One region of the Proteiniborus sp. genome, then DNA from elsewhere that is predicted to be linked to it. Evidence: predicted binding sites of a transcription regulator. Region 1 holds the regulator's gene; each other region holds the start of a gene.
What was found. Region 1 encodes Rex, which represses fermentation and respiration genes when NADH is low (regulators of the CRP and FNR family bind a similar motif). Its sites were predicted from a motif close to ATTGTTAANNNNTTAACAAT; they were not measured.
Positions count from the first base shown of each region.

Region 2: a site for Rex is predicted at 1,616-1,635, ahead of ABV008_RS15805 ((2Fe-2S) ferredoxin domain-containing protein). Genes of this name have one in related genera too.
Region 3: a site for Rex is predicted at 2,251-2,270, ahead of ABV008_RS07910 (YeeE/YedE family protein). Genes of this name have one in related genera too.
Region 4: a site for Rex is predicted at 1,461-1,480, ahead of kdd (L-erythro-3,5-diaminohexanoate dehydrogenase). Genes of this name have one in related genera too.

Region 1 is NZ_JAWRHZ010000041.1:1,367-4,840, reverse strand. Features, by position in the region: gene ABV008_RS08045 (molybdopterin-containing oxidoreductase family protein) at 1-289, opposite strand, end outside; gene ABV008_RS08040 (amino acid ABC transporter ATP-binding protein) at 328-1,068, opposite strand; gene ABV008_RS08035 (redox-sensing transcriptional repressor Rex) at 1,343-1,981, opposite strand; gene abc-f (ribosomal protection-like ABC-F family protein) at 2,204-3,474, shown strand, end outside.
Region 2 is NZ_JAWRHZ010000067.1:24,046-27,519, reverse strand. Features, by position in the region: gene ABV008_RS15815 (anti-sigma factor domain-containing protein) at 1-172, shown strand, start outside; gene ABV008_RS15810 (DegV family protein) at 543-1,400, shown strand; gene ABV008_RS15805 ((2Fe-2S) ferredoxin domain-containing protein) at 1,648-1,893, shown strand; gene ABV008_RS15800 ([Fe-Fe] hydrogenase large subunit C-terminal domain-containing protein) at 1,895-3,474, shown strand, end outside.
Region 3 is NZ_JAWRHZ010000040.1:26,240-29,713, reverse strand. Features, by position in the region: gene ABV008_RS07915 (FAD-dependent oxidoreductase) at 1-642, opposite strand, end outside; gene ABV008_RS07910 (YeeE/YedE family protein) at 733-2,037, opposite strand; gene glmS (glutamine--fructose-6-phosphate transaminase (isomerizing)) at 2,523-3,474, opposite strand, start outside.
Region 4 is NZ_JAWRHZ010000061.1:29,681-33,154, forward strand. Features, by position in the region: gene kamA (lysine 2,3-aminomutase) at 1-177, opposite strand, end outside; gene kdd (L-erythro-3,5-diaminohexanoate dehydrogenase) at 363-1,400, opposite strand; gene ABV008_RS13120 (sigma-54 interaction domain-containing protein) at 1,669-3,063, opposite strand; gene ABV008_RS13125 (YwiB family protein) at 3,190-3,474, opposite strand, start outside.

The sequences.
Region 1 (3,474 bases):
TTTCAACTATAATATCTAATGCTTCCTCCCAGCTTATTTCTTCAAAAGCACCTTGACCATTTTTTTTCAAAGGCTTTCTAAGCCTCTCTTCAGAATGTACTATCTCAGGAATCGCCCTACCCTTTGGACAAATAAAACCTTTAGTTAAAGGATGTTCCTTGTCTCCTTTAGCCTCAATGATTTTATTGTCCTTTACTAATAATTGAATCCCACAAAAACAATTACAAATTCCGCATGTACCCTTCTTGCAAACTATATTGTAAGCAGAATTTTTCTTATTATCATACATAAATTCACCTCATAAATACTTGTAGCTAAGTTTTATACCTATACTTCTCTTACTACTTGTCTTAAAAATTGACTAGTTCTTGGATTTTTAGGATTGCTAAATATCTGCTCTGGTGAACCTTCCTCTGCAATTATTCCATCATCCATAAAAATTATCCTGTCAGCTACGTTTTTTGCAAAACTCATTTCATGTGTAACTATAATCATAGTAGTATGAGCTTCTGCTAATCCTTTAATAACATCTAATACTTCTCCTACAAGTTCTGGATCCAATGCAGAAGTGGGTTCATCAAAAAGCATTACCTGTGGTCCTACAGCCATAGCTCTGGCTATACCTACTCTTTGCTGTTGTCCTCCTGATAACTTAGATGGATAATAGTCACTTTTATCAAATAAGCCTACAGACTTTAATATTTCTAACGCCTTTTCCTTCGCAACCTTTTTATCTATCTTTTTCACAATAGTTAAAGGTTCCATAACATTCTCTAATGCAGTTTTATTTTTAAATAGATTATATGTTTGGAACACCATTGAAGTTTTCCTTCTCAAAGCATATATTTCTTTTTTAGTAATGTTTTTTATATCAACTTTTATATCATCAATTTCAATCTCACCAGCTTCAGGCTCTTCAAGATAATTAATACATCTTAATAAAGTGGATTTCCCAGTTCCAGACGGTCCAATAATAGCCACCACTTCACCTTTCTTCACTTCTAAATCTATATTTTTTAATACCTTTAATTTCCCATAGCTTTTACTTAGATTTTTAATTTTAATCATATCATCGCTCCTACGGAATTTACTCTCATTTTAAAATTCTAACGAATTCGACATAAAAAAACCAATTAATATTTTCTATAGTTTTAATATCTAATATAGGAAATATTAATAAAGCAATATGCTATTTTTGATTCAAATAAAAAAGGAGTTAAAACTTATTGCTCCTCCACTTGCTACACTCAGGTTTACCATTTATGCATAATTTAACGGGGTTAGTGCTTTATTTTAAAGTACTAACCCCGTCCACTTAATTTCCTATATTTTAAAAACCTATTTATTTTCTATTTTTTTCTTTAAACATATATGATAATATAAATAAACTTTCATTTAGATGAACATTTTCAACTACAACGTTTTCAGGAACTTTCAAATCAGTAGGAGCAAAATTCCATATACCCTTGATATTGCTCTTAATAAACTTATCTGCTACTCCTTGTGCTTGTTCCTTTGGAGTAGTTATAATACCTATCTCTACCCCATTATCATTAATAAAATTCTCCATATGATCAACATCAAATATTTCAATATCTCTTATTTTTAATCCTATTAGCTTAGGGTTTTTATCAAACAAGGCTAAAAGTTTAAATCCAGCATCTTCGAATCCTTTATAGTTTGCCACTGCTTGCCCAAGATTACCTGCCCCTACTAAAACAGCCTTATAGGTTCTCTCTAAGCCTAAAATCTTGCCAAGCTGTTTGTGTAATTCCTCAACATTATAACCATACCCTTGCTGACCAAAGCCTCCAAAATTATTTAAGTCCTGTCTTATTTGAGAAGCTGTAAATCCAGTAATATTGCTCAATTCTTGAGATGATATTCTATTGATGTCTTTATCTAATAGTTCACCTAAATATCTGTAGTATTTAGGTAGTCTTCTTATGACCGCCATCGAAATTCGATTTACTTTTTCCATATTATTATTCCACCTACTCTTATTCTGATTTTCACACTTATAAGATATTTTAAATATTATACCATTAGGTTAAATTTCTGTCAATTTAATGATAAAGTCATAACGAGCACATTATATCATATTTATTATCTCTTTGTCTTTTAAAAATATTACCCTATTGTTTCTTTTCTAAACGTTTTTTGTTAAAATTATATTATTGATAAGAAATAAGGAGGATTCAAAGTGATAGTTTTATCATGTAGCAATATATCTAAAAGCTATGTAGTAGATACAATACTGGATAAAGTCACTTTTTCGCTAAATGATAATGAAAAGGTTGGCCTTGTTGGACTAAATGGTGCTGGCAAGTCCACATTATTTAATATTTTATCTGGAAGAATCTCAATGGATTCTGGAGAAATGTATGTATCAAAGGATTGTAAAATAGGCTATCTAGAACAAAGCACTCAAATAGAAAGTAATAAATCTATTTTTGATGAAGTTATGGATGTATTCATGCCTTTAATGGATATGGAAAAAAAGTTAAGACAACTTGAACATAATATTAGTATAGAAGGACAAAAGCAGGAATCCAAACTACTAGATTCTTTAATGGATGAGTACGCCTATCTTACAGAAGAATTTCAAAATAAGAATGGATATGGCTTTAAAAGTGAAATCAAAGGCACTCTAAAAGGATTAGGTTTTAGTGAAGAACAACTTTATATGCCTGTATCCAATTTAAGCGGTGGTCAAAAAGCAAGGGTTATGCTAGCAAAGCTATTATTAAGCAAGCCCGATATTTTACTTTTAGACGAGCCTACTAACCATCTTGATATACAAGCTATAGATTGGCTTGAAAAATATATTAATGAATATAAGGGTGCAGCAATAATTATTTCTCACGATAGGTATTTTCTTGATAATACCGTTTCTAAAATATTCTATCTAGAAAAGTCTCTATTAAAAATATATAACGGAAATTACACTGATTTTATGAAGAAAAGAAAAGATGAGTTAGAGCTTTTGGGGAAAAAATATGAAGAGCAGCAAAAAGAGATTTCAAGACAAGAAGAAATCATTAGAAGATTTATGTCTTATGGTGGTCAAAGATATATAAGACAAGCTCAAAGCAGGCAAAAAATGCTTGATAAAATGAAAAAAATCGATGCTCCTATTAATGAAAGTAAAAAATCAAAAATTATATTTGAACCAAAGATTAAAAGTGGAAACGATGTAATATATGTAGAAAACTTAAGTAAAGCCTTCGATAACTTTCATCTATTTAATGATGTAAACTTCAAAATTTATAGAGGAGAAAAAGTTGGGCTTATAGGACCTAATGGTGTAGGAAAGACTACTCTTTTTAAAATGATATTAGGTAAGGTGCCTATTAATGAAGGTACAATAGATTTGGGCCATCATGTAAATATAGGATATTTTGACCAAGAGCAATCTAGTCTCAGCGAAGAAAAAACTATTGTAGATGAAATTTGGGATGAAAATCCATCTTT
Region 2 (3,474 bases), on a different contig from region 1:
TATAAAAAGCACAAAAACAAATAGAAATAATGGTGACAAGGATAAAGATAATAATAAATCAAACAATAAATCAAAAGATAAGAATCAGAAAAAGAACAATAAGGATAATGAAAAAGAATCTAAAAAGAATGAGAAAAACAATTCAAAGAATAATCAAAAAAACAATAAATAAAGACATAAAACCTAAGCCCTTGCTTTAAGCTAGGGCTTTTCTCATGTTGATATTTGGACTGTACTATGCATTTACTTAGAATAATGAAAGGATAACAAGTAAAGCTACAATAGACACAACAATGGCAATAACACCATACAATACCTTTTTTCTTATGAAGAAAATCTTAGCCATAATATCACCCCTTGATATAATTTAAATACTAGGGCACAATATTCCATATTATAATCTATTTGTCAGAGTGAAGATATATTCATAAAACATATAAATTGTAATCGAATATGCTTACATGTAGTGGTTTAGATTTACATATATGGACATTTATAATATAATAAATGATATAAGTTATTTTAATGTGGAGGATGATTTTATGAAAACCAGGATTATTACAGATAGTGCTAGCGATTTATCATCTGATATTATTTCAAGATGTGGCATAGATGTGTTACCAATACTTGTCTATCTAGGGGATGAAGAATATAAAGACAGAGAAACTCTAGAGCCTAAAGAACTCTATGATAATATGAGAGAAGGAAAGGTATACAAGACCTCCCAAGTATCTCCACAAGTATTTAAAGAAAAATTTGAGGAATATGCAAAGAAAAATGAACCTTGTATATACATAGCTTTTTCATCAGGATTATCAGGAACATATCAATCGTCTCTAATAGCAAAAAACGAAGTATTAGAAGATTACCCTAATTTTGACATATCGATAATAGATACTAAATGTGCCTCGGGTGGCTTTGGCTTAGTGGTTTTGAAAGCTGCGCAGATGGCTATGAAAGGAATTACAAAAGAGGAAATAGTAAAAACCGCTGAATTTTACTCTAAACATATGGAGCATATATTTACAGTTGATGATTTAGAATATCTTTATAGAGGAGGGAGAGTAAGTAGAACTGCAGCTGTAGTAGGCTCTCTTCTAAATATTAAACCAATATTACATGTAGATGATGGGAAACTAATTCCTTTAGAAAAAGTAAGAGGACGAAATAAGGTGCTAAAGAGAATGATGGAAATAATCGAAGAAAGAGGAGTAAACTTAAGCAGTCAAATTATAGGTATCACCCATGGTGATGATATAGAAATAGCTATGAAAGCAAAGGAATTGATGGAAGAAAGATTTAATTGCAAGGATTTTGTCATTAACGACATAGGATGTGCTATCGGCGCTCATTCTGGTCCAGGCACATTAGCAATATTTTTCTTAAATGAATTAGAATAAAGTACTATGTAAAAGCTTCCTTAAGATTCGTTGGAAGCTTTTACATTTTTCTAAATTTTTCGTAATAAATATGCTATTTCCCTTAAATCAGGCAATATACATATATAAAGAAGAAATTACAATCATTTATAAGCTTTGACAAAAAAATAACAATAAAATATACTATATTTAAAGAAAGTCCGTTAGAAATAGAGATACAAAATTTTTCAATCGCTATTGTTAAAATAATAACAAAGGAGATGCTATCATGATATTTATTAACGTTTGCATTGGTAGTGCATGTCACCTTAAAGGAGCATATAGTGTAATAAAGGAACTTCAACAGATAATTGATAAAAAACAGCTATCGGACAAGATTACTGTAAAAGCAGCGTTCTGTTTAGGTGAATGTACAAAAGCGGTTTCTGTAAGGGTCGATGAGGATAAGGTAATTTCAGTTGAAGAAGGAGCTGTTAGGGAATTCTTTGAAAAACATATAGCTGGGAGGCTTTAAAATGAAGTTCATTAATTTTATAAAGGAAAACTGCAACAACTGCAATAGATGCCTTAGAATATGTCCCTCTAAGGCAATTACTATTCTAGAAGATCATGCTGAAATAGTAGATGATTTATGCATTTCATGTGGGAAATGTCAGATTGCTTGTCAAAAAGGTGCTTTAATCATAAAAAGTAATGTATCTCAAGTGAAAAAGGCTATACAAAGTAAAAAGAGAGTAATAGCTAGTGTAGCACCATCTTTTGCTGGTGCATTTGATATGAGTGACGAATATCAAATAGTAACAGCCTTAAAGAAACTTGGGTTCGATATTATAGAGGAAACAGCTATAGGTGCTGAAATAGTATTGGATTATTATAATAAATATTACGAAGAAGGAAAATATAAAAATCTTATTACTACAAGTTGTCCTTCTGTTAATAATCTTATAGAAAAGTATTATCCTTCATTGACTAAATATATGATACCAGTAGTATCTCCAATGATTGCTCATGGAAAGCTTTTAAAACATAAATATGGAATAGATAGTGTAGTAGTATTTATAGGGCCATGTCTTGCTAAAAAAGCTGAGGCAGAAGATTTTCAACATGAAGGAATAATTGATTCAGTGCTAACCTTTGAGGAGTTAGATTATTGGTTTTTAGAAGAAAATATAGTGTTAAGAAACCTTGAGCCTCAACCATTTAATCAAACCTCATATAAACGAGGAAGTTTATTTCCTGTTAAGGGTGGCTTAAGCGAAGAAAATAGCTTCGTTAGGAAGAAATATGAACTTATGAGGATAAATGGAGTAGAAAGCTGCAAGGAGTTTCTTGAGTGTATTGAAAATAACGGAATAGATGGATTTTTTGCAGAACTTAATATATGTAATAATAGCTGTATAGACGGGCCAGGAATGCCTAAAGATAACATCAACCATTATGTTAGACAAGACAAAATAAAGAAATACGTAATTAAAAAGAAATGTTATGCCCAGGGTGATATTGAATATAATTATGAAAATATTGATTTTACTAAAAGATTTTTTAATAGAAAGGCAAGTAGAAAGACTGCTACAGAAGATAAGATAAAAGAAATATTAGGTAAAATGGGCAAGCGTAGTCAAGAGGACGAACTCAATTGTACTGCCTGTGGTTATGCTTCTTGTAGAGAAAAAGCTAAGTCTGTAATCGAAGGTATGTCTGATATTAATATGTGCTTACCATTTATGAAAGCAGAAGCTGAGAGTTTAAGAAACGTTATTTTTAAAAACAGTCCTAATATTATCTTTATTTTGGATGAAGACCTTAAGGTGAAAGAGTTTAATCCAAAATCAGAGAGAGCCTTTAATATTAAGGCAGAAGCCATGAAAGGAGAACCAATATCAAAGCTTATTGATGAAGATATTTTTCTAAGAGTTATTTCAACTAAAGAGGATTTAATAGGTCATAAGCTAGTATATTCTCAGTATGGATTAGTCCTAATAGGAAATATTACGTATCTGGAAAAAGAAAAGGTATTAATGGTAATAATGACAGATGTTACTTTAGCTGAAAAAAATAAAGAAGAGCTTGCCAGAGTGAAGAAAAACACATTAAA
Region 3 (3,474 bases), on a different contig from region 1:
TACAATTAGATTAACGCCCTTATCCATCATCTCTTTATGAAGTAATTGAACCATATCGTAATCAAATGGTGCCATAATTTGGTCTGCAGCTTCTACTAAAGTTACATTGAAATCTACATCTGATAATTGTAAGTTTTCAGCAACTTCTACTCCAATAAATCCTCCACCGATTACTGCAATATCTTTTACTTTGCCATTTCTCACATACCTATTTAATTTATCAATATCTACAACATTTCTTACAGTAAAAACATGTTCTTTATCATATCCATCAATTTTAGGAACAATAGGATTAGCTCCAGGAGATAACACTAATTTATCATACTCTTCTTCGTATTCTTTCCCTGTTTCTAAGTCTTTCACTGTAATAGTTTTTTTATCTCTATTAATTTTAATAACTTCATTATTAACTCTAGCTTCAATGTTGTATTGGCTCTTAAACTTTTCTGGACACATAAGCACTAAGTCTTGGCTATTTTCTATCATTCCACTCAAGTGGTTAGGTAAACAGCAGTTTGAAAATGATACGTGAGGCCCTTTTTCAAACATAATAATTTCTGCAGATTCATCTAATCTTCTTGCTCTCGCAGCAGTAGAAGCTCCTCCTGCTACTCCTCCAACAACTAGGATTCTTTTGCTCATAATCTTTTCCTCCCTTTATTATTTTAATTTAGTTATATTTTAAATTTATAGTATTTCCTAGTAGACCTATATAATTGCTTATTTTATAAACTACAGTGTTGTGCTTGCCTTCTTGTGTCTATTTGGAGGTATTATATTTATCTTTCCTTCAAATAGTTTCAGAGCTACAATTCCCCCTAATGAAAGTGCAATTAGAAAACCCCATCCAGATAATGAAAAGCTACTAATTGCAGAGTAAAGTGCTCCGAGATTACATCCACCTGCTAGTCTTGAACCAAAACCCATAAACGCTCCACCAAGAGCATAGAATATAGTATCCTTTAATCTGAAATCAAAGTTAAATCTAAATTTTCCTGCTAAAAGTAAGCATATAGCCGCTCCAATCACAATACCTATATTTCTCAGCGTTCCCCCATCATTTAATAGTCCTGCATTTACATCTTTAACAATACTTGCAAAAGCTGGTGAGGTGATTTCTATGCCAAGGCCTTGTATTAGTCCAACTGCCCACTTAGTAAATGTAGATGTAACTCCCCAGTTTTTCCCTGTTGTATTCAATACAAAAATAAAACCTATCGATAATAACATTCCACCTTTAAAGAAACTCCATCTTTCGATAAAGAACTTATGATATGTTTTGTAACTAAATAATTTGAAGTCTTCATCTTCAGGTAGCGGTAATTCATTCGGCTCAAACACGGTTTCTTCATAAAACCCTTCTTTTTTTCTAAGATCTTCATACTTCCTAGTTATTACATATAGTACTAATAGCAACGCAAAAGAAATAATGAGAGTTCCTATAAATCCAAATACATCTGGCAAATATACTTGTGCACCAATCTTTCCAATTGCCGAATCTGCAATTGTATGTCTTAAAGCATGACCTGGTATAGTAAATAAAACAAAGAATGGAAGAGCTATTGCAGAACGAATTTCTCCTTCACCTAAGTCGCTAAGTGTACCTGAAGCACATCCTCCAGCAAGTATCATCCCAACACCGAAGAAAAATCCTCCAAGTATTGTAGATATATTAAGAATCTGCACAGAAGCACTCCCAGGAATAACCAAATCCGAAGTAGCTGCTCTAAATTGTGGTACTGCTCCTTTAGCTACAGCTGCCCATTGTATTCCTGCTGATGCAACCATAGTAACAGCAAACATAATTAAAAGTGCCTTAGTAAGACTTCCTTCTCCTGTAACATAAATTCTCTTTATTCCTCCAGCAAAACCAAATCTAGAACGAGTAAGTATGTATCCCAAAACTACTCCCGTAATAAGATAAAGACCTAATTTGCTACTAGTTCCACTTAAAAGTTTCCCCAAAATTGCTATAAGAATAATTATAAATAAAGCAATAATTAATTGATTTTTGTTGATTTTTCCTGTAGTTTGCACACTAATCCCCCTTCATTGTGTTTTTTTTAACATTTTTCTTTATGTTTATTATATAACAAACAACCTTTCTTTTATGATTACCTTTACTTATATTGCATTAGATATTTTGATAGTTCATTAGTCTTATACAAACAAAGTAAATACAAGAGAAGATAAACTATGATTTTAAAAGTTGCTACTACATAATCAATAAAAGTACAATTCAGTGCAAATATAGTTAAGCTTTTGACAAATAAATGTTTCTAAAAAAAGTCATGAATCTAATATGGGTTGATACCCTATTAGATCCATGACTTTTTATATGCTTTATGAAGTTCTCCAGTCGAACCTAAAGAGGCGTTCTCCACCGCTACCATCGATTAAATGAACTCTGGTCGTTCCTTCAAAGTCATCGATAGTGACTGTTAGCGTTAAGCGATTCCCTGTGCGATAGTAAGTTTATGTGATTCGACGATTCGACGGCAATTTCCCAGGAAATATGAAGTCTACTCTACAGTTACACTTTTTGCTAGATTTTTTGGCTTATCTATGTCACATCCTCTTTTATACGCTACATAATATGACAGTAGCTGTAATGGAACTATACTTAATACCGAAGAAATTTCTTCTATGACTTCTGGAATGTAGATTACTTTGTCAGCCGACTTCTCTATTTCCGTTTTTCCTTCTTTTGCTACTGCTACAACATATGCGCCTCTTGCTTTTACCTCTTTTATATTGCTTAACATTTTATCGTATAATTTATCTTGTGTTACTAATGCTATTACTGGAGTATCTTTTTCTATCAATGCCAGTGTACCATGTTTAAGCTCTCCTGCTGCTATGGCTTCAGAGTGAATATAAGAAATTTCTTTTAGCTTAAGTGAGCCTTCTCTAGACACATCATAATCAATTCCTCTGCCTATATAAAATAGACTTTCTGAATTATATATTTTATCTGCTATGTTTTTTATGCTTTCTACATTAGATAATATTTTTTGAACTTTTTCTGGAAGTTGTTTTAATTCGTCAATTATCATGTTGCCTTTTTCATTAGTTATATTTTTACTCTTTTTAGCCATTTCCAAAGCAATAAGAGTTAATGCTACTATCTGAGTAGTATATGCTTTTGTAGATGCTACTGCAATCTCTGGACCAGCCCATGTATATAACACATCATCTGATTCCCTAGAAATAGAACTACCTACTACATTAGTTACAGATAAAACTCTAGCTCCTTTTTCTTTAGCTAATCTTAAGGCTGCTAATGTATCAGCTGTCTCTCCTGATTGACTTACTACAATTACAAGGGTATCTTCATCTATAAATGGTTCGCTGTATCTAAACTCTGATGCTACATCTACTATAGTTGGAATCTTAACATGTTTTTCAATCATGTCTTTCCCAATAAGTCCTGCATGATAAGCTGTTCCACAGGCAACTATATAAATTCTTTTT
Region 4 (3,474 bases), on a different contig from region 1:
CCCCATTCTGAATTTTTTTAGTGTCTCTTCTATGTCTTTCTCTTCATCTTTTGTGAGGTTTATTACCTGCTTTAATTGCTCTACTGTAGTGATTCTATTTCTAACCTGCCATTTCCAGTCGTCCCACTCATCTTGGGAAACGTTTTTCCAAAGCTCAATTTCTTTATAGGATCTCACTTTTAAAACCTCCCTTTTAGGTTTGTATGCAATAGGTGCAATAGGGACGGTTCTTTTTGCATAACTAATTCCATTGCCTACCCATTGCACTTAATAAGAAGAAAGTGTGACATAGAATCATCCTTGTCACTTATCGTTGCGTTCAGACAAGACAAGGGAACCGTCCCTCTGTGTTTGCCCCTGTGTTATGCATATAGTTCGGTGTAAATCTTTCTAAGAGTTTCGCTTTCTCTCATTATCTGTAGTGCTATCTCCGCATGACCTTTTGTATATCCATTTCCTACTATCATTGTTACGTCTTTTCCTACGCCTTCTGCTCCAAGGGCTGCTTTTGTAAAGCTTGTTGCCATGCTAAAGAAGTAGATTAATCCTCCATCTCTTGTTGCTAGTATGCTTGTCATTTCAGTATTTGGTATGTTTACACAGTTTATTGTTATGTCTGCCATTCTTCCATTGGTGAGTTCTTTTACTTTGTTGTGGAGTGCTATTGCATCTGTTGCATCTACTTTAATATATTCATCTGCTAAGTTTGCTGATTTTGCTCTTGATACACTTTTATCTGTGCTACCTACACATATTACTTTTCCTGTAACACCTACTCTTTTCTTTGCTTCATGTAAACAAAGCATTCCTGATTTTCCTGTGCCTCCTATGACTACTACATAGTCTCCAGGTTTTACTAGCTTTGCTGCTTGAGCTGGTGCTCCTGCTACGTCAAGTACTGATAATGCTAGGTTTTCCGGTAAATCATTTGGAATAACTGCATATATTCCACTTTCGAATAGTATTGCTTTTCCTTTTATGTCAACTTGGTCTATGTCTTTTCTAACTTCAAGAAATTCGTCTATTCTAAGTGGTGTAAGTGATAATGAAACTAATGTAGCTAATTTATCTCCTACTTTAAGGTCTGTCTTACCTTCTAAAGCAGGTCCAATTTTTTCTACTGTTCCTATTAGCATTCCACCTGAACCAGTTACAGGGTTTTGATGTTTTCCTCTTGTTGCTACGATGTTTTTCATTATTTCTTTTATCTTTTCAGTATCTCCGCCAGCCTCTTCTTTTATTTGTGTAAAGCTTGCTGAGTCAATATTAAGTGTCTGTACATCTATTAGTATTTCATTGTCATAAATCTCCATATTGTTGTCAATCTTTAGCGCTGGTTGTGGTAATACCCCTTTAGGCTCAATAACTCTGTGTGTTCCGTATGGACATCCTTTTTTCATTAATAATTCCTCCCTTAAAAAATATAGTAGTCTTCGAATAAATTCGAAGTAATTAGAATCATTGTTAAATAATTGATAATTATTATCACGTTTTCTTGTTTATTACCCAATAGATATATTGCAAGAAATGTGCCATATGATTAATATAAAAACTAAACATAATTTGATGATTATTATGTTATCTTTGGATAAAATAAGCACAAAAAAGAGAGCTTTATTAATATTCAGCTCTCTTTTTAATATTATGCGCCCAATTTTGGGCGTGTACTTATTTTAGTTCATATTTCTTTATCTTATATTGCAGAGTTTGTCTAGGTATATCTAACTGTTCTGCTGTGCGTGTAATGTTCCAATCTGTGGCTATAAGTGTTTCATTGATAATGCTTTTTTCCATTTGCTCCAAGGTGACTCTTAAAGAATTGGCTGCAAAAGGAACCGTCCCCGTTGCATTCCCTTGATTTCTTATTTGAGTAGGAAGATGTTCTAGTCTTATGGTGTCTGTGTCATATATGGTGGCTATGCCTTCTATTAAATGTTCTAGTTCTCTTACGTTTCCTGGCCAGTTGTAGGTCATAAACTTCTCCATAGCTTCATCATCGACTTTCTTTATATTCTTACCTAAAAGCTTATTGTATTTTTCTATAAAATATTCAGCTAGCCTTGGAATATCATCGGTTCTATCTTTAAGCTCTGGTATATTTATGGATACAACATTTAGCCTATAGTACAAATCCTTTCTGAGTAAATTGTTTTCTATTGCCTTTTCTGGATGTATATTTGTTGCTGCTATTATTCTCACGTTTACTTTAGTAGTTTTTGTTGCCCCTACTCTTCTAACTGTTTTGTCTTGGATGACTCTTAAAAGCTTTGCTTGAAGGTCTAAAGGCATTGAATTAATCTCATCTAATAGAAGAGTTCCACCATCAGCTACTTCGAATAAGCCTGGTCTATCCTCGGCTCCTGTAAAGCCGCCTTTTACTGTTCCAAATAAAATTCCTTCAAGAAGATTACTTGGCAGTGCGGCACAGTTTTGTGCAATAAATGGCTTATCTCTTCTTGGACTTGCATTGTGAATTGACTGTACAAATAGTTCTTTTCCTGTACCTGTTTCTCCGTAAATAATTATTGGTGAAGATGTGGCTGCTGCCTTTAATGCAAGAGATTTAATTTTTAACATTTCTGTATTTTGACCTATAATATCTACAAAAGTAAAGCCTGCAGTTCCCTTGTCTTTCTGTTTATTTTTGTGCTCTGTGCTGTAAAGTTCACTTTGTAGCTCTACTATTTTTTCTGATAGTTTCCTTACTTCTGTTATGTCTTTTGATATTTCAAGTGCTCCAACAATGCTACCTTTTGACTTGATAGGAATGGATGAGTTTATAGTAGTTATTTTATCCCCCTTATAATTCACAAAGGTTTGCTCTATGTCAAATATGGGTTTTCCTGTTCGGATTACTTTTAGAAGTGTACTAGTGTCATGGGAAAGTGAAGGATAAATTTCAAGTATGTGACGTCCTACTGCCTTTTCTCTATCTATTTCATCTAGTTTTTGTGCGAATTTGTTATAATATACTATTTTCCCTGTTTTATCTATGATGTGTATGCCTTCCTGTACGCAGTCAAGTATTTCTAATATATTTTCTCCTTGGAGTAAATCTATCATAGTATCCCCCCAATGCTTAAGTTTGGGCATTTAGTGCCCGTTTTTGGGCTATACTTTTAAATCCTTTTTGCATCTCGCTATAGATACATAGTATCATTCATTAATCAAAAATAACAAGGATAATTTTTACATTATATCTATTGTCAGGTGATTGCTGCTTTCCATGTTATCTGAAATATTAAGCTTATATGACAAGTCTATGTTTCCTTTTCCTACTTCAGATATACTTACGTCTACGTTATCTGTTAATACTTCTATAGACATATCTCCATAGGCAGTCAAGTACTCTGTCCTGTGTTTTTTACCTTCTTCAAAGATTAGACTAGATGAATTGCTGCCAAATCTTTTCATTGATATTTTATGTCCTTGTATTTTTAATGTTGTAGTGGAGCCTTCCATACCTGATATCTC